3 regions of the Streptomyces sp. NBC_01017 genome follow, and region 1 is predicted to be linked to each of the others. Evidence: riboswitches for the same ligand, from Rfam matches in the RefSeq annotation. Region 1 holds a riboswitch; each other region holds the start of a gene.
The links. A riboswitch is a leader RNA that binds a small molecule or an ion and turns the genes downstream of it on or off. The one in region 1 is predicted to bind cyclic di-AMP.

Region 1 (7,020 bases):
TTGCGCACGCCCCGCAGCTCCACATCGGCGCCTTCCAGCTTCTGGTCGGCCGCGTTGCGGAAGTCGAAGATCGTGTGCAGCCCCAGGGTGTCGAGGAAGGCCGCGTCGTCCTCGGTCGCGTGCGCGAGGTGGCCGCTGCGGAACAGAACCCCGTGCCGCACCCGCCGTCCGTCCACCGTCGGCAGTCCGCCCACATCACGAAAGTTGCGAACTCCGGCCAGCTCGGGCTCGGTCGACGGGATCTGCTGCGTCACGGGGGCTCCTCCCAGTCGGCCCCGTCGACGCGGCTCGGCGATGCGGCCGACGGGGTGCGCACTCGACGATACGACATGCCTTCCTGGGCCAATGAGTTGTCCACAGGCGTTGCCCCGGGGCCGCTCGAACCTTGATGATGTTGGTACTTGGTGGCACCTGTTCGTATCTGTTTTAGATCTGTGAGGGCTTGATGCTGGAGATCTCCGACGGTCGCGAGGAGTATCCGGTCGAGGGCGGCCCCGCTTCGTACGGCCCGCCCTGTCCATGCGTACCGACGGGCGGCGTGGCACCGAGTGGGGTTTCGAGCGGTACGAGACCGAGGGCGACGAGCTGCGGTTGCGCTTTCGTGACGGCGGGCTGGACGTCACCCTGCACTACCGGATGCGCGCAGACGTCGTGGAGCGCTGGGTCACCCTGGACAACCAGGGGCCCGCCCTGGAGCTGCTGCGCGCCGACTCGGCCGCCTGGACGCTGCCCGACGGGAGAGCGGGCGGTTGTCCCAGCTGCACGGCCGCTGGGGTGCCGAGTCCCGGCTTGCGCAGGGTCCCCTCACCTGCGGCGAGAAGGTCATCGGCAGCCGCCGCGGACACACCGGGCATCAGCATCTGCCCTGGGTCGCGCTCGACACGGACGCCACCGAGGAGCGCGGCGAGGTCTACGGCTGCGCTCTCGGCTGGTCGGGATCCTGGCGCATCGCCGTGGCGCAACTCCCCGACGCGCGCGTGCAGATCACCGGCGGCGTCGGATACGACGACTCCGGCTTGCTGCGCCTCGCGGCGGGGGAGTCCTTCACGACGCCCGTCTTCGCCGGCGTGTGGAGCGACGGCGGCTTCGGCGGGGCCAGCCGCGCCTGGCACGCGTACCAGCGCGCGTACGTGGTCCCGGACGCGGACCAGGACCGGCCGGTGCTGTTCAACTCCTGGGAGGCGACGGAGTTCGACATCTCCGAGGAGCAGCAGAGTCTGCTCGCGCGGCGGGCCGCGGCCGTCGGCGTCGAGCTGTTCGTCGTCGACGACGGCTGGTTCGGGAAGCGCACCAGCGACCGCGCCGGGCTCGGCGACTGGACCCCCAACCCCGACCGCTTCCCGTCCGGGCTCAAGCCGCTCGCCGAGTACGTGCACGCACTCGGCATGCAGTTCGGCATCTGGGTCGAACCAGAAATGGTCAATCCGGACAGTGAGTTGTATCGAGCCCATCCCGAATGGGTTCAGTACTAAACGGGACGAAAGCGGACGGAACTTCGCAATCAACTCGTACTGAACCTCGCGCGCGACGACGTCCAGGAGTACCTCTGGGAGCAGCTCGACGGGCTCCTCTCCAGCGCCCCGATCGACTATGTGAAGTGGGACTTCAACCGCTGCTTCGCCGACGCCGGCTGGCCCGGTGAGGCATACCCGCAGCACCTGTGGGTCGACCATGTGCGGGCCTTGTACGGTCTGCTGGACCGGCTGCGCGCCGCTCACCCCGGCGTCGCCTTCGAGTCCTGCTCGGGCGGTGGAGGACGGATCGACCTCGGCGTACTCAGCCGTACCGACCAGGTGTGGACCTCGGACAACACCGACCCCCTCGACAGGCTCGCGATCCAGCACGGCTTCAGCCAGATCCACCCGGCGAGGGTCATGGCCGCGTGGGTCACCGACAGCCCGAACGCCATGCTCAACCACCGGGCCGCCTCCCTGCGCTTCCGGTTCGTGAGCGCCATGGCTTGCGTGCTCGGCGTCGGCGGCGACCTCACCCGGTGGACCGAGGAGGAGCTCGCCGAGGCGCGGGAGTGGGTGACGCTCTACAAGGAGATCCGGCCCCTGGTGCAGCGCGGCGACCTGTATCGGCTGCGGCCTCCGAAGGGCGGACTGAGTGCGGTGCAGTACGTGCTCGGTGACGAGACGGTCGTCCTGGCCCGGCTCCAGGCCCAGAGCTACGGCGAACCCGCCCCGGCCCTGCGGCTGCGCGCCCTCGACTCGGCAGCATCGTACGAATGCCTTGAAACGGGCGAAGTTCACCGAGGGGCGGTATTGGTGCATCACGGACTTCATACCGGCCTGCGGGGCGACCTTGATGCGACGGTTATCCGACTGCGTCGCATCTAGGGGTTCTGTCCGAATTGGCGCCTTCATTCCAACTCGCTCTGGAGTAAAGGGAGCTGGAGAAGTGTCACGTGAGGAGCGTCATATTCGTGACCGTGCGTCGCTCGTCATGTTCACGTAATTCACATGCTTTTCGAGGGGTTTTGAGTCCGGAGACGTCCCCATAATTTACGGAGTGTGACCGGTAATTCCCAGAAGGGATCAACAGGAACGCATTCGGGCGGAACCCCTCACTTGTTCCCGTGCGTCTTCCTCGCTTACGTTCCACACCAATCCGGACGGACGCCTAATCCTGCCGCCGACCGGATCCCGCGCTAACTCACCCGTACCCGGCAGGAGCGGGGGACCCACAGGTACAACCGCCTGTTCCGGTCTCCGGAACGGCTTGGGGTCAAGTCGCGTCCCGACGCGACCGGGCATCTCCAGCCCGCACCCGACAGCTCACCTCGCAGGCGCCGGAGAGGAATTCGCCATGCCCGCGAAGGGTAAGCATCGCCGCCCGAAGTCCCTGCGCTTCACCCGCTCCATCGCCGTCGCCGGAACCGGTGGCGCCGCTCTCGCTCTCCCGTTCATCGGGGCCGCCGGCGCCCACGCCGCTCCCTCTCAGCCCGTTTCGGAAAAGGCCGTTCAGTCCGCTCCGGTCGCCGAGAAGAAGGCCGAGAAGAAGTCCACCGACAAGAAGGCGGACGCGCGGACCTATTCGGTGAAGGTCGGCGACTACCTTGCGAAGATCGCCGACGACCAGAACGTCAGCGGTGGCTGGAAGAAGCTCTACGCCGACAACCGTGAGGCCGTCGGCGCGGACCCGGCGCTGATCCACCCGGGTCTCAAGCTCACCATCGGCGGCAAGAAGGCCGAGACGAGCGCCCCCAAGCCGTCGTCCGCGCCGTCCTCCTCCGCGCCTTCGAAGTCGTCCTCGGACACGACCGCCTCGAAGTCCTCGGCGTCCAAGTCCGCCGCGTCGAAGACCACCACGACCGCGCAGAGCGCCGAGAACACCAGCGCCTCCAGCGGCTTCTCCGCCCCCCTCGACGGCGCCACCCTCGGCACCGCCTACAAGGTGGCGGGCAGCATGTGGTCCAGCGGCTACCACACCGGCGTCGACTTCTCCGCCCCCACCGGCACCCCCCTGAAGGCGGTCGGCGCGGGCACCGTCGTCTCGGCCGGCTGGGGCGGCGCGTACGGCAACCAGGTCGTCATCCAGCTCGCCGACGGCCACTACGCCCAGTATGCCCACCTGTCCTCGCTGTCCGTCTCCAGCGGCCAGTCCGTGACGGCGGGCCAGCAGATCGGGCTCTCCGGCGCGACCGGCAACGTCACCGGCCCGCACCTCCACTTCGAGATCCGCACCACCCCGGACTACGGCTCGGACCTGGACCCGGTCGCCTACCTGCGCTCGAAGGGCGTCTCCATCGGCTGACGCCCGCCGCGGAACCCCCTGCCTGACACGCTGCCGAAGGCCGGACCCAGATCCCCGGGTCCGGCCTTCGGTCTGCGCGCACACGGCTGTATGGCGGTTGCGCCCACAACAGCCCTGATCGGAGGGTTATTCCACCTTTGGTGAACACTTTAGGAGTGGCTTATCTCACCGCTCGTCAACCCCGTCCTACGGTCGCGTAGGTCACATTCGAAGGTGAATCATGGGCCGATGTGGCAGACGATTCGAAGAGTGACAGCAGATCAGTGATCGGGTCGTACGTTGCGGTGGGGGACAGCTTCACCGAGGGCGTCGGCGACCCCGGCCCCGACGGGGCGTTCGTCGGTTGGGCCGACCGGTTCGCGGTCCTGCTCGCGGACCGACGACCCGAGGGCGACTTCAACTACACGAACCTCGCCGTGCGCGGCAAACTGCTCGACCAGGTAGTCGAGGACCAGCTTCCGAAGGCCGTCGAACTGGCCCCGGACCTGGTCTCGTTCTGCGCGGGCGGCAACGACATCATCCGGCCCGGCACCGACCCCGACGAGGTCGCCGAGCGCTTCGAGCGGGCGATCGCCCGGCTCACCTCCGAGGTCGGCACCGTCATGGTGACGACCGGGTTCGACACCCGTGGCGTGCCCGTGCTGAAGCATCTGCGCGGCAAGATCGCCACGTACAACGGTCATGTGCGGGCCATTGCCGACCGGTACGGCTGTCCGGTGCTCGACCTGTGGTCCCTGAAGACCGTTCAGGACCGCCGGGCCTGGGACCACGACCGGCTCCACCTGTCTCCCGAGGGGCACACGCGTGTGGCGCTCCGCGCCGGCCAGGTACTCGGCCTGGAGGTCCCGGCGGACCCGGACCAGCCCTGGCCGCCGCTCCCGCCCCGCGGCACGCTCGACATCCGCCGCGACGACGTCCAATGGGCCCGCGAGTACCTGGTGCCCTGGATCGGGCGGCGCCTGCGGGGCGAGTCGTCGGGGGACCACGTCACGGCCAAGGGCGCGCTGTCCCCGGACGACATCAAGATGCGGATCGAATCAGTGGCTTGAGAGCGGTTCGCAAGCGACCTGTCAGCGGGTTCGCGGGTGACGTGCCGGTGTGGGCCGTACCGACGTGTGATCGGTACGGCCCACACCTACGCCGGCGTCAGCGTGACGACGCCGTCAACGCCTCCCGCTCCAGCCCCAGTTCCCGGGCGAGCGCCTCGTCCACCCACTCCTGGGCACGCGCGCGTGAGACCGCGCCGCGGTACGACGTCATCTGCACGGCGAGCCCGTCGAGGAGAGCCGTCAGGCGCAGGGCCGCGCCCATGGGGTCCGGGCAGCGGAACTCGTCCGCGGCCACACCCTCCGCGATGACCTCGGCGAGGGCCGCCTTCCACTGCCGGTCGAGGTCCCGCGTGACCTGCTGCAGCGCGGGCTCGCGCAGCGCCGCCGCCCAGCCCTCGATCCACAGCCGCCAGCCCTTGGCCTGGCCGGTCGGCGCGTACCAGCGCACGGCCGCCCGCAGCCGGCGCAGCGCTGTCGTACGACGTCCGAGGACCCGTCGCAGACGGGCCAGGTCGTCCTGCGCCGCGTGCGTGAACGCGGCGGCGACCAGCTTCTCCTTCGTGGCGAAGTGATAGAGCACCAGCGCGTTGCTCACCCCGAGCGCCGCGGCCACGTCGGCGATCCTGACCGCCGCGACGCCCCGCGCCTCTATCTGCTCCACGGCGGCACGCAGCAACTCCTCACGCCGCTCCGCCACGCTCAACCGCACTCTTGCCACCCGGCCACCCTAAAGCCTTGCCGCCGGCAGCTCCCGGGCCGCGGTCGAGTCGGGTCCCGGGGCCCTTGCCGTCACCGGAGTTGGCCGAACCGCTCGGCGATCACCGGCAACCGGTCCTCAGCGATGGCGTGCGCGGCGGCCCGAGGTGTCGTCCCGTCGGTCTCCGCGCGGGCCAGGGTGAGGTCGGTCAGGGCGCGCATCGAGCGCCGCGTGTGGGCGAACGCCTCGTCCGCGTCCGGGCCGACGTCGCCGAACAGCGTCCACCACCACCAGGCGTTCGTGGCCGAGTTGACCACGACGTCCGGCAGCACGGTGACGCCCCGCACGGCCAGCAGCTCCTCCGCCTCCGGCCGTACGGGCATGTTGGCCGCCTCGGCGATCCAGCGAGCGGTGATCCGCCCCTGGTTGGCGGCGTCGATCACATAGGAGACGGCTGCCGGGACCAGCACCTCCGTCTCGGCCGACAGCCAGGCGTCGCCCGGCAGTTCGCGGTCGCCGGGCCGCAGCGCCGCGCGGTCGACCGTGCCGTACGCGTCCCGTGCCGCCAGCAGCGCCTCGATGTCGAGGCCCGCCGGGTTGGCGATCGTGCCCTTGATGTCGGCGACGGCCACGACGGTGAGCCCCGCGCGCGTGAGGAAGCGCGCAGTGGCCCCGCCCATGGTCCCGAGCCCCTGCACGGCGGCGCGCGTCCTCCAGTACGGCACACCGGCCCGGTCCAGGGCGGTGAGCACCGCCTCGGCGACTCCGCAGCCGCCGACCAGCTCGTCGAGCCCGATGCCGTCCACCTCGACCGCGAACGCGTCCGCGAGCCGCGTACGGGCGCCGGCCTCGTCGCCGAGCAGCGGATACACGGCCTGGACGGACGACACGAGCCCCGCCTCGGCGGCCGCCCGGTCCACCACGTCCTGGGAGAGCCCGAGGTCCTCGCCCGTGGTCCAGAGGTTCTCGATGTAGGGCCGCATGGTCCGCAGATAGCGCACCAGAACCCCGTACGCCTCCGGATCGCGCGGATCGCAGTCGATGCCGCCCTTGGCGCCGCCCAGGGGGATGTACCGGGCCTCGGGGTCGTAGTGCAGGGCTTCCTTCATGCTCATGCCGCGGGCGAGCCCGGTGACCTCGTCGAGCGTGCAGCCCGGCCGCATGCGCAGCCCGCCGCTGGACACGCCACGCACCAGCCGGTCGATGACCAGGAAGCCCTGACGGCCGGTGACGTGGTCGGTCCAGGTGAGCGACAGCAAGGGCGTGGTCATGAGGTCTCCGAGGTGGGGGAGGGAGGGCGAGCCAGGGCCGCGTGCCGCGCGCGGCTACTGAACGAGGGGTCAGTATCCGAGAGTGGGTGAGGACATGTCAATGTGGGGTGCCCGGGATTAGGACCGGGGGCGTCCTGGGTTGTCGGAGGGGCCGACCATAATGGAATTTCTCACCGACTCCACCTGGAGGTACCGTGGCCGGTTTCCGTTTCCCGAGCTCCGGGCTGCGTGCCCTGCGGCCCGA
Region 2 (7,020 bases), 2.5 Mb from region 1:
GGCCCAGACGCGGGGGTGGCTGCAGGAGCCGGTTGACGCGTTCGCCCAGGAGGCGGTTGGTGGACGCGCAGGACAGGACGCCTCGGTGCTGGTTGAGCTCGATCAGGGCCAGCGCCGTTGTCAGGTGACCGCAGCGGCGGGAGGCCGTGTCGTCTGCGGCCAGTTCGACCAGGCGGTGGGTCTGGTCGCAGAAGTGGGCGAACAACGGGATGTGGGGGAATCCGGTGGCAAGCGCGGTCGAGAGGTGCAGCAGCCAGTCGTGGTGGGCCCGGGCGTGGCCACGCTCGTGGGTGAGGACGGCGTCGAGCTGGTGGTCGGTCAGGCGGTGCAGGGCACCCGTGGTGACGATCAGCTGGGGCGGACTGCCCGGCATCCACCAGGCGTCGGGGTACTCGTCCTCCAGCACCAGCAGCGGGCCCCGCGCCGGGCCCAGGCCGGCCGGCAGGTCGGGGGCGCGTTCGAGCAGATGGGCCCTTGCCTGGCCGCGCCGCCGACGGGCCTCGACGAGTTCGCGGGCCAGCATCGCCGTCGTCCAGGCGGCACCGCCGGCCAGCAGCAGGGTGAGGGCCACCGCCCACGCGGGCGCGGCCGAGAGGTCGTACGCCGCGGTGACCGACGGTGGCGCCGGAGCGAAGAGCTGGGCGCGTACGGTGCCGAAGACCGCGGCGGTGCCCAGGGCCAGGGCCGTCAGGCAGCACAGCAGGACCGTGGCGACCAGGCACTGCCACACCCAGAGCGCGACCACGGGTTCCCGTTCGGGCCAGGAGGCCCGGGTCAGCGCCTGGGGGACGGGTACGGCGGCCGTCAGGGCGACGATGCTCAACAGGAGCAGGCAGACGGTCATGCCAAGGGCTCCGGATCCTGGTCAGGGAAGGTGCGAGGGCGGCAGTGCGGGGCGGTGGGTCAAGAACGCCGGTTGCGGCTCGGCTCCCACCGCCAGTCAGTATGACGGTGACCATCGCAGGAGTCAGGGGGAAAGACACAGTTGACGGTTGCGCCGGCCGCCCGGCGTCACTACAGAACGACCCGTCCCGTCACGACGCCACGACCCGTCCCGTCACCTCCCCCAGCCCGACCCGGACCCCACCAGGACCCGGGGCCCAGGCGGACAGGGTCACCACATCGCCGTCCTCCAGGAACGCGCGCTTGCCGTCCGGGAGTTCGAGAGGGTCCCGGCCGTTCCAGGTCAGCTCCAGGAGTGAGCCGCGCTCGCGTTCCGTCGGGCCGCTCACCGTGCCCGAGCCGTACAGGTCACCGGTGCGCAGGGAGGCACCGTTCACGGTCATGTGGGCGAGCTGCTGGGCGGCCGTCCAGTACATGGTGGAGAAGGGGGGCTCGGAGACGACGTGGCCGTTGATGGCCACGGAGATACGCAGGTCGTAGCCGCCGGGCTCGGCTTCGGGGCCGGAGTCGTCCAGGTACGGCAGCAGGGGGTGCGTCCGCTCCGGCGGCGCCACCCGCGCCTCCTCCAGCGCGTCCAGCGGGGTGATCCACGCCGACACCGACGTGGCGAAGGACTTGCCGAGGAACGGGCCGAGGGGGACGTACTCCCAGGCCTGGACGTCGCGTGCCGACCAGTCGTTGAGCAGGCACAGGCCGAAGACGTGCTCACGGAAGTCGCCCAGCGCCACCGGCTTGCCCATCTCCGAGGGCGTGCCGACCACGAAGCCGACCTCTGCCTCGATGTCGAGGCGGATGGACGGGCCGAAGACCGGCGCCGGCTCAGTGGGGGCCTTGCGCTGGCCGGACGGACGTACGACGTCCGTGCCGGAGACCACGACCGTGCCGGCGCGGCCGTGGTAACCGATCGGCAGGTGCTTCCAGTTGGGGGTGAGGGAATCCTCGGCGTCGGGGCGGAAGATCTGGCCGACGTTCCGGGCGTGGTTCTCGGAGGCGTAGAAATCGACGTAGTCCGCGACCTCGAAGGGGAGGTGCAGGGTGACTGAGGACAGAGGGTGGAGAAGGTCCGCGATGGCCTCCTGGTGCGCCGGCACCGTCACCCAGGCCGTCAGTGCGCGCCGTACGTCCGACCACGTGGTGTGGCCCGCGGCGAGCAGCGGGTTCAGGGAGTCCTGGGCGAGCAGCGGGGCGTACGGCGAGCCGAGCGCGTAGGCCGCCCTGCCCGCGTCGAGGACGTGGTCGCCGAGCCGGACGCCGACCCGTCGCGCGGAGTCCGAGCCGGGAAGGGAGAAGACGCCGTACGGAAGGTTGTGCGTGCCGAAGGGGTCGCCCTCGGGGAGATCGAAGGGGGGCATGGGGTGCTGCCTCACTCTCATACGCTCCGTGCCATGTGGTCGGGCCACACGTTACGGGTGAGGCGAGGGTCTTGGGCAGTACGGAACTCGCGTCGCCGAGGTCGGCGAATCAGCAGGTCGCCGCACTCGGTCACGTCGACGAGACCTGAGCCGGTGCTCTCAAGGAGCTCGCCGGCACCACGTGGGAGTGAAATCGCCACAAGCAAAAGGAAGTTGCCCGCGTGGAATCAGAACTGGAACCGGAACAGGTGTCAACACATGTGAACACAGCAGCCGTCCGGTTCGAGTCGAGTCGATGGGGCCTCCTGTCCGTATTCTCTGATCATGGCCCGACCCATCGCATATTCACTCATCGCCACTGACCTGGACGGGACGCTGCTCCGAGGCGACGACACGCTCTCCGACCGTTCCCTCGACGCGCTCGCGCAGGCGGCGGCGGCCGGTGCGCAGCACCTCGTCGTTACGGGGCGGCCGGCGCCCAGAGTGCGCCCGCTCCTCGACGTCCTGGGCAGCCGGGGGCTCGCGGTGTGCGGACAGGGCGCGCAGGTGTACGACGCCGGAGCGGACTGTCTGCTGTGGTCCATCACCCTGGACCGGGAGTTGGCGGAGACCGCCCTCGGCAAGATCGAGGCCGAGGTGGGGCAGGTGTACGCGGCCGTCGACCAGGACGGCGTGGACGGGCTCACGCTCATCGAGCCCGGGTACCTGATGCCGCACCCCACCCTGCCCGCCGTACGCGTCCGGCACCGCGACGACCTGTGGTGCGAGCCGATCAGCAAGGTGCTGCTGCGCCATCCCACCCTGTCGGACGACGAGTTGGCGGCGACGGCGCGGTCGGTGGTCGGGTCCCTCGCGACGGTCACCATGTCCGGGCCCGGGACCGTCGAACTCCAGCCATGCGGCGTCACGAAGGCGACCGGTCTCGCGCTCGCCGCCGAGCATCTCGGTCTGGGCGCGCACGAGACGATCGCCTTCGGGGACATGCCCAACGACATCCCCATGTTCGACTGGGCCGCCCGCGGGGTGGCGATGGCCAACGCGCATCCCGAACTCAAGGCGGTCGCCGACGAGATCACCCTCTCGAACGAGGACGACGGCATCGCCGTGGTCCTCGAGAGGCTGTTCGCGGGGAGCCTGGCCGACTTCGCCCAGTAGGGCACGTCGTCGGACCAGGCCCCCGCGCCAGGGCCTAGTAGGGGCCGTTCACGTTGTCGATCGAGCCGTAACGCGCGGCCGCGTAGTTGCACGCGGCCGTGATGTTCGCGACCGGGTCGAAGGGGTCGTACACCGTCCCCGGCACGTGGTACGACGCGAAGGTCGGGTCGATGACCTGGAGGAGGCCCTTGGACGGGGTGCCCGCGACGGCGTTGGAGTCCCAGTTGTTGATGGCCTGGGGGTTGCCGGACGACTCGCGCATGATGTTGCGCTGAATGCCCTCGTACGAACCCGGAATTCCGTTTTGCGCCATGATGTCCAGCGCGTTGCGGATCCAGCCGTCGAGGTTGTTCGGGTACGTCTTCACGGAGGACTGGGTGGCCTTGGCGACGTTGGACTTCTTGGCGGGCGCGGACGCCTTGTCGGCCGACTTGTCCGGCGAGCTCGCCTTCTTCGTCGCCCGGACCTCCAGGTCGAGGCCGGGGTGGATCAGACGGGGGTCGTCGCCGATCGCCTTGCGGTTGTCCTTGTAGAGCTGCTTCCAGCCGCCCTGCACGTCGTACCGGTCGGCGACGCCGTAGAGCGTGTCGCCCTTCTTCGTGGTGTACGTGACGGTCTTGGCCTTCACGGCGGCCTGGGGAGCGGCCTGCGCGACGGTGGGGGACTGGGCCGGCTGTGCGGCGCTCGCGGTGGTCGCGCTCAGGAGCGGGATGGCGAGGGCGGCGGTACCGGTGCCGGCTGCGATGACGTGCCGGGTGAGCGGGTTGGTGCGGGGGCGGCGGTGTTTGCCTCGGGGCATGGCGCTGTTCCTCTCCGGCGCCTGCGAGGTGAGCTGTCGGGTTCGGGCGGGAGATGCCCGGCCGCGCCGCCGTGTGGCGGTGCGACTTCACCCCGAGCCGGTTCGGTGCGCCATCAAGGCGTCCGGTCCGGCGACTTACCTGGGTCCCCCGCTCCTGCCGTGCGTGAGTGAGTTGCGTGGGTGGGTGACTCGGGCGGCGGCAGGATTAGGCGTCCGCCCGACTGAGCGGGAACGTATGCGAGAGCACATGCCCGGAACAAGTGCCGTGGTCACTGTCATGCCGGTTGACCATGGTCTGGTGCGAATGGGGCGCTTGATCCTTTGCGGTTGCCAAGCCTCAACTTGCTTTTGAAGCAAGGGGAGACGCGGGTGCGCCGAGGCGGGTGCGCGACCGGGTGCGAGTGACCCAACTCACTGACGTCCACAAGAGCGGCAAATCGGGCAATGAATCCAACTCGCCTTTAACCGGCTGTCCGTGGAGTCCGTTTCTCCCATGTCCGGTGGAAAAGTACCTCTTCGCCCTCCATGCAGATCACCTCGTTGGAGGCGATGAAGTCATGCCGGTCGCAGCTGATCTCCGAGCGCGTCCGCACGGTCGCGTCCCACCCCAGCTCCGGGCGGTGCAGGCGGATCGACCACTCCGAGCGGGTGCGGGCCGACAGGGGGTCCCACTCGTTGATCGTGTACGTCTCCAGCGCGTCCTCGGCGAACTCCAGACCGTCGGGGTACACGCGCGTGCCGCCGTACCGGGGGTCGACCTCCAGGCGCCACTCGCCCTTGGCCACGTCCCGCACGACGAGGCGCTCGGGGCGCGGCTCGTCCAGCGTGATGGGGGAGTTCACGCCGAGCGGTTCCGCCTGCTCCGGTTCCTCGAAGGTGATCGCTGTGTCGTCTGCCGACTCGTCCAACGCACGCGTGCGTACCGGAAGTTCCAGCGAGCTTCCCGACGGTTCCAGGCCGAAGCCCGCCGCCGAGTCCGGCTGGGGCCAGATCCACGGCCAGTACGCGGAGGACACGGCGAGGCGGATGCGGTGGCCGGGCGGGAAGGCATGGCCGATGCCGTTCAGCTCGACGGTCACGTCCTCGGTGGCGCCCGGTTCCCACGGCACCGCGCGGTCCCGGCCGTGGCGCGCCGACAGGTTCAGCACGCCCCGCGTGACCAGGGTCGAGGAGCCGTCCGGTGCCACGTCGCAGAGCCGGGCGACGACCTGCCCGCGCGGCACCTCCGACGTCAGCCGCAGCCGCACCTTCGGCCGCCCCGACACCCAGGTCTCCTCGCCCACTTCGAACTCGAAGCACGCCGACCGCGCGTCCTCCTCCCGCTGGTCCGGCGGCAGGTCGGCGTCGTTGCCGAAGGGGAAGAAGCGGCCGGCGTCGATGCCGGTGTGCATGGGGGAGCGGACGAGGACGGGGGCGCCCTGGAAGGCGTACGTCACCGCGCGCACGTGGGGAGAGGGCCAGGCAGGCTCGCCGACCCAGCGGCCGGGCAGCGTGGGGTACACCGTGGCCGGGCGGTGCGAGTCGCTGACGTACGAGCGCAGCACGGGCTCGGCCATGACGCCCGTGTCCTCGTCCTTCAGCCAGTGGTCCCACCAGCGCAGCGTCTCCTGGAGGAAGCCGATCGCCGGGCCCGGCGGCAGGCCGCGGTCGGGGTACTGGTGAGACCAGGGGCCGATCAGGCCGCGCACGCGGTCCGCCGGCAGGTGCTCGACGAGGCGCAGGACGGTGTCGCGGTACGGGTCGTGCCAGCCGCCCACCGCCAGGACGGCGGCGTCGATCGCGCCGTAGTCCTCGCAGACGCTGCCGTGGCGCCAGTAGTCGTCGCGTGTCTGGTGGCCGAGCCAGGTGTGCAGGAACGGTTCGACGGCCTCCAGCCGCTTGAGCCACATCTCCCGCCAGGCGTCCCCGACATACAGCGGGTCCGGCGGGCGAGCGACGAAGGCGAGCATCGTCGACGCCCAGGCGTGCATGTCGACGGCGAGGACGGAACCTCCCATGTAGTGCACGTCGTTGTCATAGCGATCGTCCGCTGAGCAGACCGTGACGATCGCCTTGAGCGGTTCGGGCGCGAGGGCCGCGATCTGGAGGGAGTTGAAGCCGCCCCAGGAGATGCCGAACATGCCGACCCGGCCGTTGCACCAGGGCTGGGCCGCCAGCCAGTTGACCACCTCGACCCCCTCGGCGAGCTCCGTCGCCGAGTACTCGTCGGTCGGCATGCCCTCGCTGTTGCCGTGACCGCGGATGTCGACGCGCACGGAGGCGTAGCCGTGGCCTGCGTACCAGGGGTGGCGCTGGTGGTCTCGGGGCGCGGTCCAGTCGGTCAGTCGATACGGCAGGTACTCGAGGAGCGCCGGTACGGGCTCGTCCGTCAGGGGGCGCCACACGCGCGCGTACAGCAGGGTCCCGTCCGGGAGCGGGATGCGGAGGTCGTCGTGAGTCGTCTCGTAGGGGAAGGACGTACGGATGTGCATGAGCGGGATCCCAGTGGCTCGGTCGGTGTCAGTGGACCGGGTGCATCGTGCGGCGCAGCCAGGGCGCCGCGGCCATCACGAGCAGGCCCGCGGCCACTGCGATCGCGCCGTTGACGCCGAAGTAGGCGGGCTTGGAGACGTCGTCGTAGAGCTTCACCGTCTGGGCCTGGATGCCGTTGGCCAGGGCGAGGGACAGGAACCAGAGGGACATGGTCTGGCCGGCGAACGCGGCCGGGGCGAGCTTGGTCGTGGCCGACATGCCGGAGGTCTCCAGGAGGACGTCGCCGAGCCCGAGGAGCAGGTACGCACCCACGATCCACCAGACGGACATGAGGTAGTC
Region 3 (7,020 bases), 3.5 Mb from region 1:
CGGGTGCCGGCGTTCTTGGCGGCGCCCGTGTCGGCGCCGGCCGGGGTGGCGACCAGAAGGGCGGCAAGGCCGAGGGCCAGGGCCGGGGGGAGGCATCTCATGGATGTGCCCTTTATGGATGTACGTCTCATGGCGGGGTGTCTCATGGGCGTCTCATGGCGGGGCCGTTTCGTTCAGTGCCGCTGCATCGCACCGAAGCGGCAGACCGGATGACTGCCGCATCGTCGAAGCGGCGCATGAACTTTCCGTGGCTGAATCACGGCGGGTCCATGGCCGGATTTCCCGCCCTTGCCAAAGGTTCCCCCTCGAAATCGCCACGCCGAGGTGCGCGAGCCCCGCATCCGGGTCGGGCCGCGTCGGTCCCCCGGGTTTGAGTGCGTTGTCAGTGGCGCAGTGCATTATCGAAACCGGGAGGTGGAGCAGGTGCGGGCGATCGCTTACGACTGTGACGTGCTCGTGGTCGGCGGTGGGATCGTCGGGCTGGCCACGGCGTTCGCGATCACGCGTGCCGCGCCGGGGACGCGGGTGACCGTGCTGGAGAAGGAGCCGGGTCCGGCCCGGCATCAGACGGGCCGCAACAGCGGGGTCATCCACAGCGGGATCTACTACCGGCCGGGGTCGCTGAAGGCGCGGTACGCGGTGCGGGGTGCCGCCGAGATGGTCAAGTTCTGCGCGGAGTACGGCGTCGCGCACGCCGTCACCGGCAAGCTGATCGTCGCGACCGAGCGGGCGGAGCTGCCACGCCTGCACGCCCTGGTCCAGCGCGGCCGGGAGAACGGCATTCCGGTACGTGAGCTGGGCGTCGCGCAGATCGCCGAGTACGAGCCGGAGGTGCGGGGGCTCGCGGCCATACACGTCGGGACGACGGGCGTCTGCGACTTCGTCGGGGTCGCGCGGCAGCTGGCCGAGGCGTCCGGGGCGGAGATCCGGTACGGCGCGGAGGTCGAGCGCGTCGACCGGCGGGCGGACCTCGGGGTCGCCGTACGGACCACGCGCGGGGACGTCGTGCGGGGGCGGGTGCTGGTGAACTGCGCCGGGCTGTACTGCGACGAGGTGGCCCGGATGACGGGGGACGAGCCCGGCGTGCAGATCGTGCCGTTCCGGGGGGAGTACTACTCGCTGGCGCGTCCCGAGCTGGTGCGGGGGCTGGTGTATCCGGTGCCGGATCCGGCGTTTCCGTTCCTCGGGGTGCACCTCACGCGCGGGATCGACGGGGATGTGCACATCGGGCCCAACGCGGTGCCGGCGCTGGCCCGGGAGGGGTACGGGTGGGGGGTCGTCCGGCCGCGGGAGGTCGGGGCGACGGTGGCGTGGCCCGGGGTGTGGCGGATGGCGCGGCGGCACTGGCGGTACGGGGCCGGGGAGCTGCGGCGGTCCGTGTCGCGGGGGGCGTTCACGGAGGCGGTGCGGAGGTTGTTGCCCGCGGTGACTGCGGATGATCTGGTGCCGGCTGCGGCGGGCGTGCGGGCGCAGGCGGTGTTGCGGGACGGGGCGCTGGTGGACGACTTCCTGATCCGGGAGGGGGATCGGGCCGTGCATGTGCTGAATGCGCCGAGTCCCGCGGCGACGGCTGCGCTGCCGATCGGGCGGGAAGTGGCTCGGCGGGCGTTGGATGTGCTGGGGCGCTCCGCCGGTTCTGGGGCGGGGTGATCTCGCCCCCGCCGCCCCTCCCCTCCCGTACCTGGGGGCTGCCGCCCCCCAGACCCCCGCTTCCCCCCAGACCCCCGCTTCGGCCCTGAACGGGCCTCGTCCTCAAAAGCCGGACGGGCTGGAACGTCTCGGGCTGCCCGTAAAATCGTTCCCACTGTGTCTGACTCCCTCAACGCCCCCGAAGCCCCCCAGCCCGGCGCCCCGCATCAGTCCGAGGCCCCCGGCGAGCACGTCGGTCATCATCCCGGTGTCTCCGTTCGGCACACCCGGGCCAAGGGGGAGCCCCGGTTCCCGGACGGGCCGAAGGCCGACCCCGCCGGGTCGCATTTCGAGCGGCGGATCCGGAGTTTTCAGCCGCGGCGGAGCAGGGTGACCGCGGGGCAGGCGGACGCGTTGCAGCGGCTGTGGCCGAAGTGGGGGCTCGATATCGACGGGCAGTGCGTCGTCGACCTCGCCGAGCTGTTCGGGAACGACAACCCCGTCGTGCTGGAGATCGGCTTCGGGATGGGAGAGGCGACCGGGCAGATGGCCGGCGCCGACCCCGGCACCAACATCCTCGCCGTCGACGTCCACACCCCGGGGCAGGGCAATCTCCTCAACCTCGCCGACCACAACGGGCTGAACAACGTCCGCGTCGGCAACGGCGACGCCATCATCCTGCTCCGCGAGATGCTCGTCCCGGACTCGCTCAACGGCCTGCGCGTCTATTTCCCCGACCCCTGGCCCAAGAAGCGGCACCACAAGCGGCGGCTGATCCAGCCCGAGTTCCTCAGCCTCGCCGCGACCCGGCTGAAGCCCGGCGCGCTGGTGCACTGCGCGACCGACTGGGAGCCGTACGCCGAACAGATGCTCGAAGTGCTGACCGCGCACCCCGACTTCGAGAACACACAGGCAGACGGCGGTTTCTCGCCCCGTCCGGAGTTCCGGCCGCTGACCCGTTTCGAGGGCCAGGGACTGGACAAGGGTCATGTGGTGAACGACCTGCTCTTCCGCCGCGTACAGCGGTAGGAGCAGCGGGAACCACAGCACCGACACCAGCACCAGCACCAGCACCAGCACCAGCACCAGCACCAGCACCGACCAGACCAGACCAGACCAGACCAGACCATCGACAGCAAACCCCACCGGCGCCCGAGCCCCCCTCGCGCTGCTGCGGGCGGCGCCCCTGCCTCGTTAGGGTCCATGCCGTGGCCACCTGCCCCCCGTACCCGACGCACCCCACCGGTCCCGCCGGCGGCGCACTGCGGCACGCGCACTGGTGGCAGAAGCGATGGGTGCGTTACGGCGCGCTCAGCACCCTGCTCGCGCTCTCCGGGCTGGTCATCCTCGCGCTGGTGCGTGAGCAGACCGGCACCGAGGGGTTCCTGGTCGGGCTCGGTCTGGCCGTCCTGCCCGTGCCGCTGCTGGTCGCCGCGTTCCGATGGCTGGATCGCGTCGAGCCGGGCCCGTGGCGCAATCTGCTGTTCTCCTTCGCCTGGGGCGCCTGCGCGGCGGCGCTGATAGCGATCGTCGCCAACAGCTTCGCGACCCGATGGATAGCGACCGCGACGGCCGATCCGTCGCACGCGGACACCCTCGGCGCGACCGTCATAGCGCCCGTGGTGGAGGAGATCGCGAAGGCCGCGGCCGTCCTGCTGGTCTTCCTCTTCCGCCGGCGGGACTTCACCGGCATCGTCGACGGCGTGGTGATAGCCGGCGTCACCGCCACCGGTTTCGCCTTCACCGAGAACATCCTCTACCTCGGCACGGCCTTCGGTACCGACCAGCTCTCCGGCGACCGCGGCATCGCCTCCGTCACCGCGGCGACCTTCTTCGTCCGCGTGATCATGTCGCCCTTCGCGCACCCGCTCTTCACCGTCCTGACCGGCATCGGCTTCGGCATCGCCGCACTCTCCGGCGAGCGGCAGCACGTGCGGCGGGTCCTCCTCCCCCTCTCCGGGCTGCTGCTCGCCATGGGCATGCACGCCCTGTGGAACGGCTCGTCGTCCTTCGGCGAGTTCGGGTTCTTCGCGGTGTACGCGGCCTTCATGGTGCCCATCTTCGGGCTGCTCACCTGGCTGGTGATCTGGACCCGGCAGCGCGAGCTGAGGACCGTGCGCGAGGAGCTGCCCGCCTATGTCGTCACCGGGTGGCTGTCGCCGAGCGAGCCGTACGCACTGGGCTCGATGCGGGACCGGCGGGTGGCCCGGCAGTACGCGCGCCGCCACGGCGGTCGGACGGCGGCGCGAGCCGTGGCGCAGTACGAGGCCTACGCCACCTCGTTGGCGTTCCTACGGCACCGGGGGCGCCGCGGGCGGGCCGGCGCCGACTTCGTCGTACGGGAACGGGAATTGCTGCACGAGCTGTGGCGACGCCGGGAGGTCGCACGGCCGGCGCTGGAGCACGCGGTGGCCGCGGCGCGGGTCTGGCCGCCGGCTCATGGGTACGGGGCGCCGCCCGGTCACTGGCAGCCCTACGGGAGCGGGTACGCGGGATACGGGGCGGCGGCGCCCTACCCGGCGTACAACCCCTATCGGACGTGACCGTCCCGGAAACAGGCGAACCCCCGGCCAAACAGGCGAACCCCGGCGCTGCAGATACCGGCAGCCCTGACGTCGGGGGGACGCCGTCAGGACTGCCGGGGATCAGAGCAGGAAGCCGGGGTTCAGAAGCGGCCGAGCCTCAACAGGCGCACGGGCCGTCAGACCTCAGGGCGTGAGGCCCTTGCCGCGCAGCCACGCCAGCGGGTCGATACCGCTGGAGCTGCCGCCGGGGTGCACCTCGAGGTGCAGGTGGGCACCGGTCACGTTGCCCGTGGCGCCCACGCGGCCGATGACGTCACCGGTGTTGACCTTCTGGCCGACGCTCACGCTGATCGAGGACTGGTGCGCGAACCAGACCTCGGTGCCGTCGTCGAGGGTGAGCTCGGTCTTGTAGCCGTACGAGCCGTCCCAGCCGGCGAACGTGATCGTGCCGCTGTGCACGGCCTTGATCAGCGTCCCGGTGGGCGCGGCGAAGTCGAGGCCCGTGTGGTAGCCGGAGGACCAGTAGGCGCCGGCCTGCCCGAAGGTCGAGGTGAGGGTGTACGAGGAGGTCGGCAGCGTGTACTGCTTGGCCAGCTCGGCGAGGCGCTCGGCCTCGGCCTTCTTGCGGGCCTCCTCCTCGGCTTCGGCCTTCGCGGCGGCGGCCTTGGCCTTGGCTTCCTTCTCCGCCTTGGCGGCCGCGTCGGCGGCCTCCTTCTCGGCGGCGGCGACCGCGGCTGCGGCGGCCTTGCTGTCGAACTGGTCCTGCTGGAACTCGGCCTGCGCGATGATCCGGCTCCGCAGCGCCTCACCGGCGTCGGAACCGCCCTGCGCGGTGTCCTCGGAGGTCTCGCCCATGGTGCTGAGCGCGGTGGCCGCGTCCTCGGCGGGTTCGGACGAGTCGTCCGAGATCAGGGGCAGGTCCGGCATGGTGATGGCGACCGGCGGCTTGCCGCTGTTCGCGCTGGCCATGCCGCCCGCGCCGACGGCGGCTATGACACCGACGCCGAGAACCGTGGAGCTGCGGGCGAGTCCCCCGCCGCGCTGCTTGGAGACGCGATGCCTGCCGCGTACGGGACGAAGGGACTCCGCGGTGGGGTTCCACTCCTCGAAGGGGGCCTCGTCGGTGCGGTTGCGGTCGTAGCCGAAAGTGTCGGTATTGCGCTGACTCGGCACGAACGGGGCTTGCGGGGCAGGCCGGTTGGACGCCACGTGGGCGTACTCCTTTCCTTCCTTCTCGCCTACCGGGTTAGCTGACGGGTTCGGAGCAGGAAGGTCTCCTACGCGCGTATACCGCCCGTGAGTTCACGGTGGTATTTGCGCGATTCACCCCAAGGTGGTGGTTCCCCGGTTCCCTTTCGAGATTCGGCGCGTGCGCACGGAGCCGCCTCTTGTGACGGCTGGGACGACCGCGCTGCGTTATCGAACGTTAATAGACCCGGGGTGCGGATTCCAAGCTGTTCCACTTGATCATTAACGATTTTCGCCTGGACTTACGGGTCATGAGCGGCCTAAATCGGGCGAGTTGGCCAGACCTCAGGTGCCACACGGGTGTTGACGGTATGTCAGTTGTTATGCGGAGGGGGGTCGCCCGGTCACGGCCGGTGACATCACGGCCGTCGTACGGCGATGAGGGCCATGTCATCCGCCATCCCGCCCCCGGAGTGCCGCCGCACCTCCGTCGCGAGGACGCCGAGCAGTGCGGCCGGCTCGCGGCGGGCGTTGGCGCGCCCCGCGAGGCCCGCCTCGGGGTCGTAGAAGCGGCCGGTGTCGTCCCGTGCCTCGGACAGTCCGTCGGTGTAGAGGAGCAGCGTGGCCCCGCTCGGGCAGTCGGCCTCCTGGGCCCGGTCGGGCCAGACGCCCAGCTCCCGCATGCCGAGCGGGAGTGCGGGCTCGGCGGCGGGCAGCGCGCGCACGGTGCCGTCGGCGTACAGCAACAGGGGCGAGGGATGCCCGCGGTTGACGAGGCGCACGATCCCGCTGCCATGCGACAGCTCGGCGAGTACGACGGTGGTGAACCCCTCGGCGGACTCGGCCCACTCGCGCCGGTCGTGCTCGCGGGCCAGCGCCCGCTCCAGGCGCAGTGCCACCGCCTCCAGCGTGGTCTCCTGCTCGGCGGCCTCCCGGAAGGCCCCGATGACCACGGCGACCGCACCCACCGCCCCGATGCCCTTGCCGCGCACGTCCCCCACGACGACCCGCAGGCCGTGCGGGCTGTCCTGCACGGCGTACAGGTCGCCGCCGATGGACGCGCCCTCCTGCGCCGCCTCGTACCGTGCCGCGATCTGGAAGCCGCCGATCCGCTCGGCGGGCTGGGGCAGTACGGCGCGCTGGGCGGCCTCGGCGATCTCGCGGGCGGAGGCGAGGCGTTCGTCGCTGCGGCGGACGAGGATGTTGATGAGGACGGCGAGGACGGAGACGGTGACCACGGTGACCAGCTCCGTGATCACCTCGGCCCGGCTGACGTCGCCGCGCGGGACGCGCAGCACGAGCAGTGCGGCGACGGCCACGACGCCCGTGAGGACCGTGCCGCGCTGCGAGTAGAGCGGGGCGGCGACCAGGGGTGCCGCGGTGAAGAAAGGGGCGCCGGTGAAATCCGTCGGCGTGACGTGGTCGTACACGCCTCCGGCCGCGATCAGCAGTGCGGGGAGCAGCCGGACGAACCGGCGTGTGTACGAGATCCGCCGTTGCTCCACCTCACCAGGGTTCCCGATGCGGGAGCGCGGGGCGAGTGGTGAGAGCCGACCGGACGAGCGGCGCGTCGAGGGAAAAACACTCAGGGCCGGAACTGATCAGTTCCGGCCCTGAGTCATCAGTAGCGGGGACAGGATTTGAACCTGCGACCTCTGGGTTATGAGCCCAGCGAGCT

Region 2: linked by a shared signal. The riboswitch ahead of OG331_RS21580 (transglycosylase SLT domain-containing protein) and the one ahead of OG331_RS10685 (LysM peptidoglycan-binding domain-containing M23 family metallopeptidase) in region 1 are both predicted to bind cyclic di-AMP.
Region 3: linked by a shared signal. The riboswitch ahead of OG331_RS26690 (M23 family metallopeptidase) and the one ahead of OG331_RS10685 (LysM peptidoglycan-binding domain-containing M23 family metallopeptidase) in region 1 are both predicted to bind cyclic di-AMP.

The regions. Positions count from the first base shown of each region.
Region 1 is NZ_CP108683.1:2,284,296-2,291,315, reverse strand. Features, by position in the region: gene OG331_RS10695 (tyrosine-protein phosphatase) at 1-254, opposite strand, end outside; partial or broken gene OG331_RS10690 (alpha-galactosidase) at 461-2,342, shown strand; cyclic di-AMP (ydaO/yuaA leader) riboswitch at 2,650-2,807, shown strand; gene OG331_RS10685 (LysM peptidoglycan-binding domain-containing M23 family metallopeptidase) at 2,812-3,759, shown strand; gene OG331_RS10680 (SGNH/GDSL hydrolase family protein) at 4,023-4,808, shown strand; gene OG331_RS10675 (TetR/AcrR family transcriptional regulator) at 4,906-5,526, opposite strand; gene OG331_RS10670 (Glu/Leu/Phe/Val dehydrogenase dimerization domain-containing protein) at 5,598-6,776, opposite strand; gene OG331_RS10665 (MBL fold metallo-hydrolase) at 6,971-7,020, shown strand, end outside.
Region 2 is NZ_CP108683.1:4,766,366-4,773,385, reverse strand. Features, by position in the region: gene OG331_RS21595 (M56 family metallopeptidase) at 1-844, opposite strand, end outside; gene fahA (fumarylacetoacetase) at 1,035-2,255, opposite strand; gene OG331_RS21585 (HAD family hydrolase) at 2,580-3,410, shown strand; gene OG331_RS21580 (transglycosylase SLT domain-containing protein) at 3,445-4,209, opposite strand; cyclic di-AMP (ydaO/yuaA leader) riboswitch at 4,215-4,389, opposite strand; gene OG331_RS21575 (CocE/NonD family hydrolase) at 4,671-6,680, opposite strand; gene OG331_RS21570 (peptide MFS transporter) at 6,709-7,020, opposite strand, start outside.
Region 3 is NZ_CP108683.1:5,809,672-5,816,691, reverse strand. Features, by position in the region: gene OG331_RS26710 (histidine-type phosphatase) at 1-101, opposite strand, end outside; gene lhgO (L-2-hydroxyglutarate oxidase) at 424-1,650, shown strand; gene trmB (tRNA (guanosine(46)-N7)-methyltransferase TrmB) at 1,807-2,658, shown strand; gene OG331_RS26695 (PrsW family intramembrane metalloprotease) at 2,838-4,172, shown strand; gene OG331_RS26690 (M23 family metallopeptidase) at 4,338-5,363, opposite strand; cyclic di-AMP (ydaO/yuaA leader) riboswitch at 5,375-5,532, opposite strand; gene OG331_RS26685 (PP2C family protein-serine/threonine phosphatase) at 5,762-6,847, opposite strand; tRNA gene OG331_RS26680 (tRNA-Met) at 6,968-7,020, opposite strand, start outside.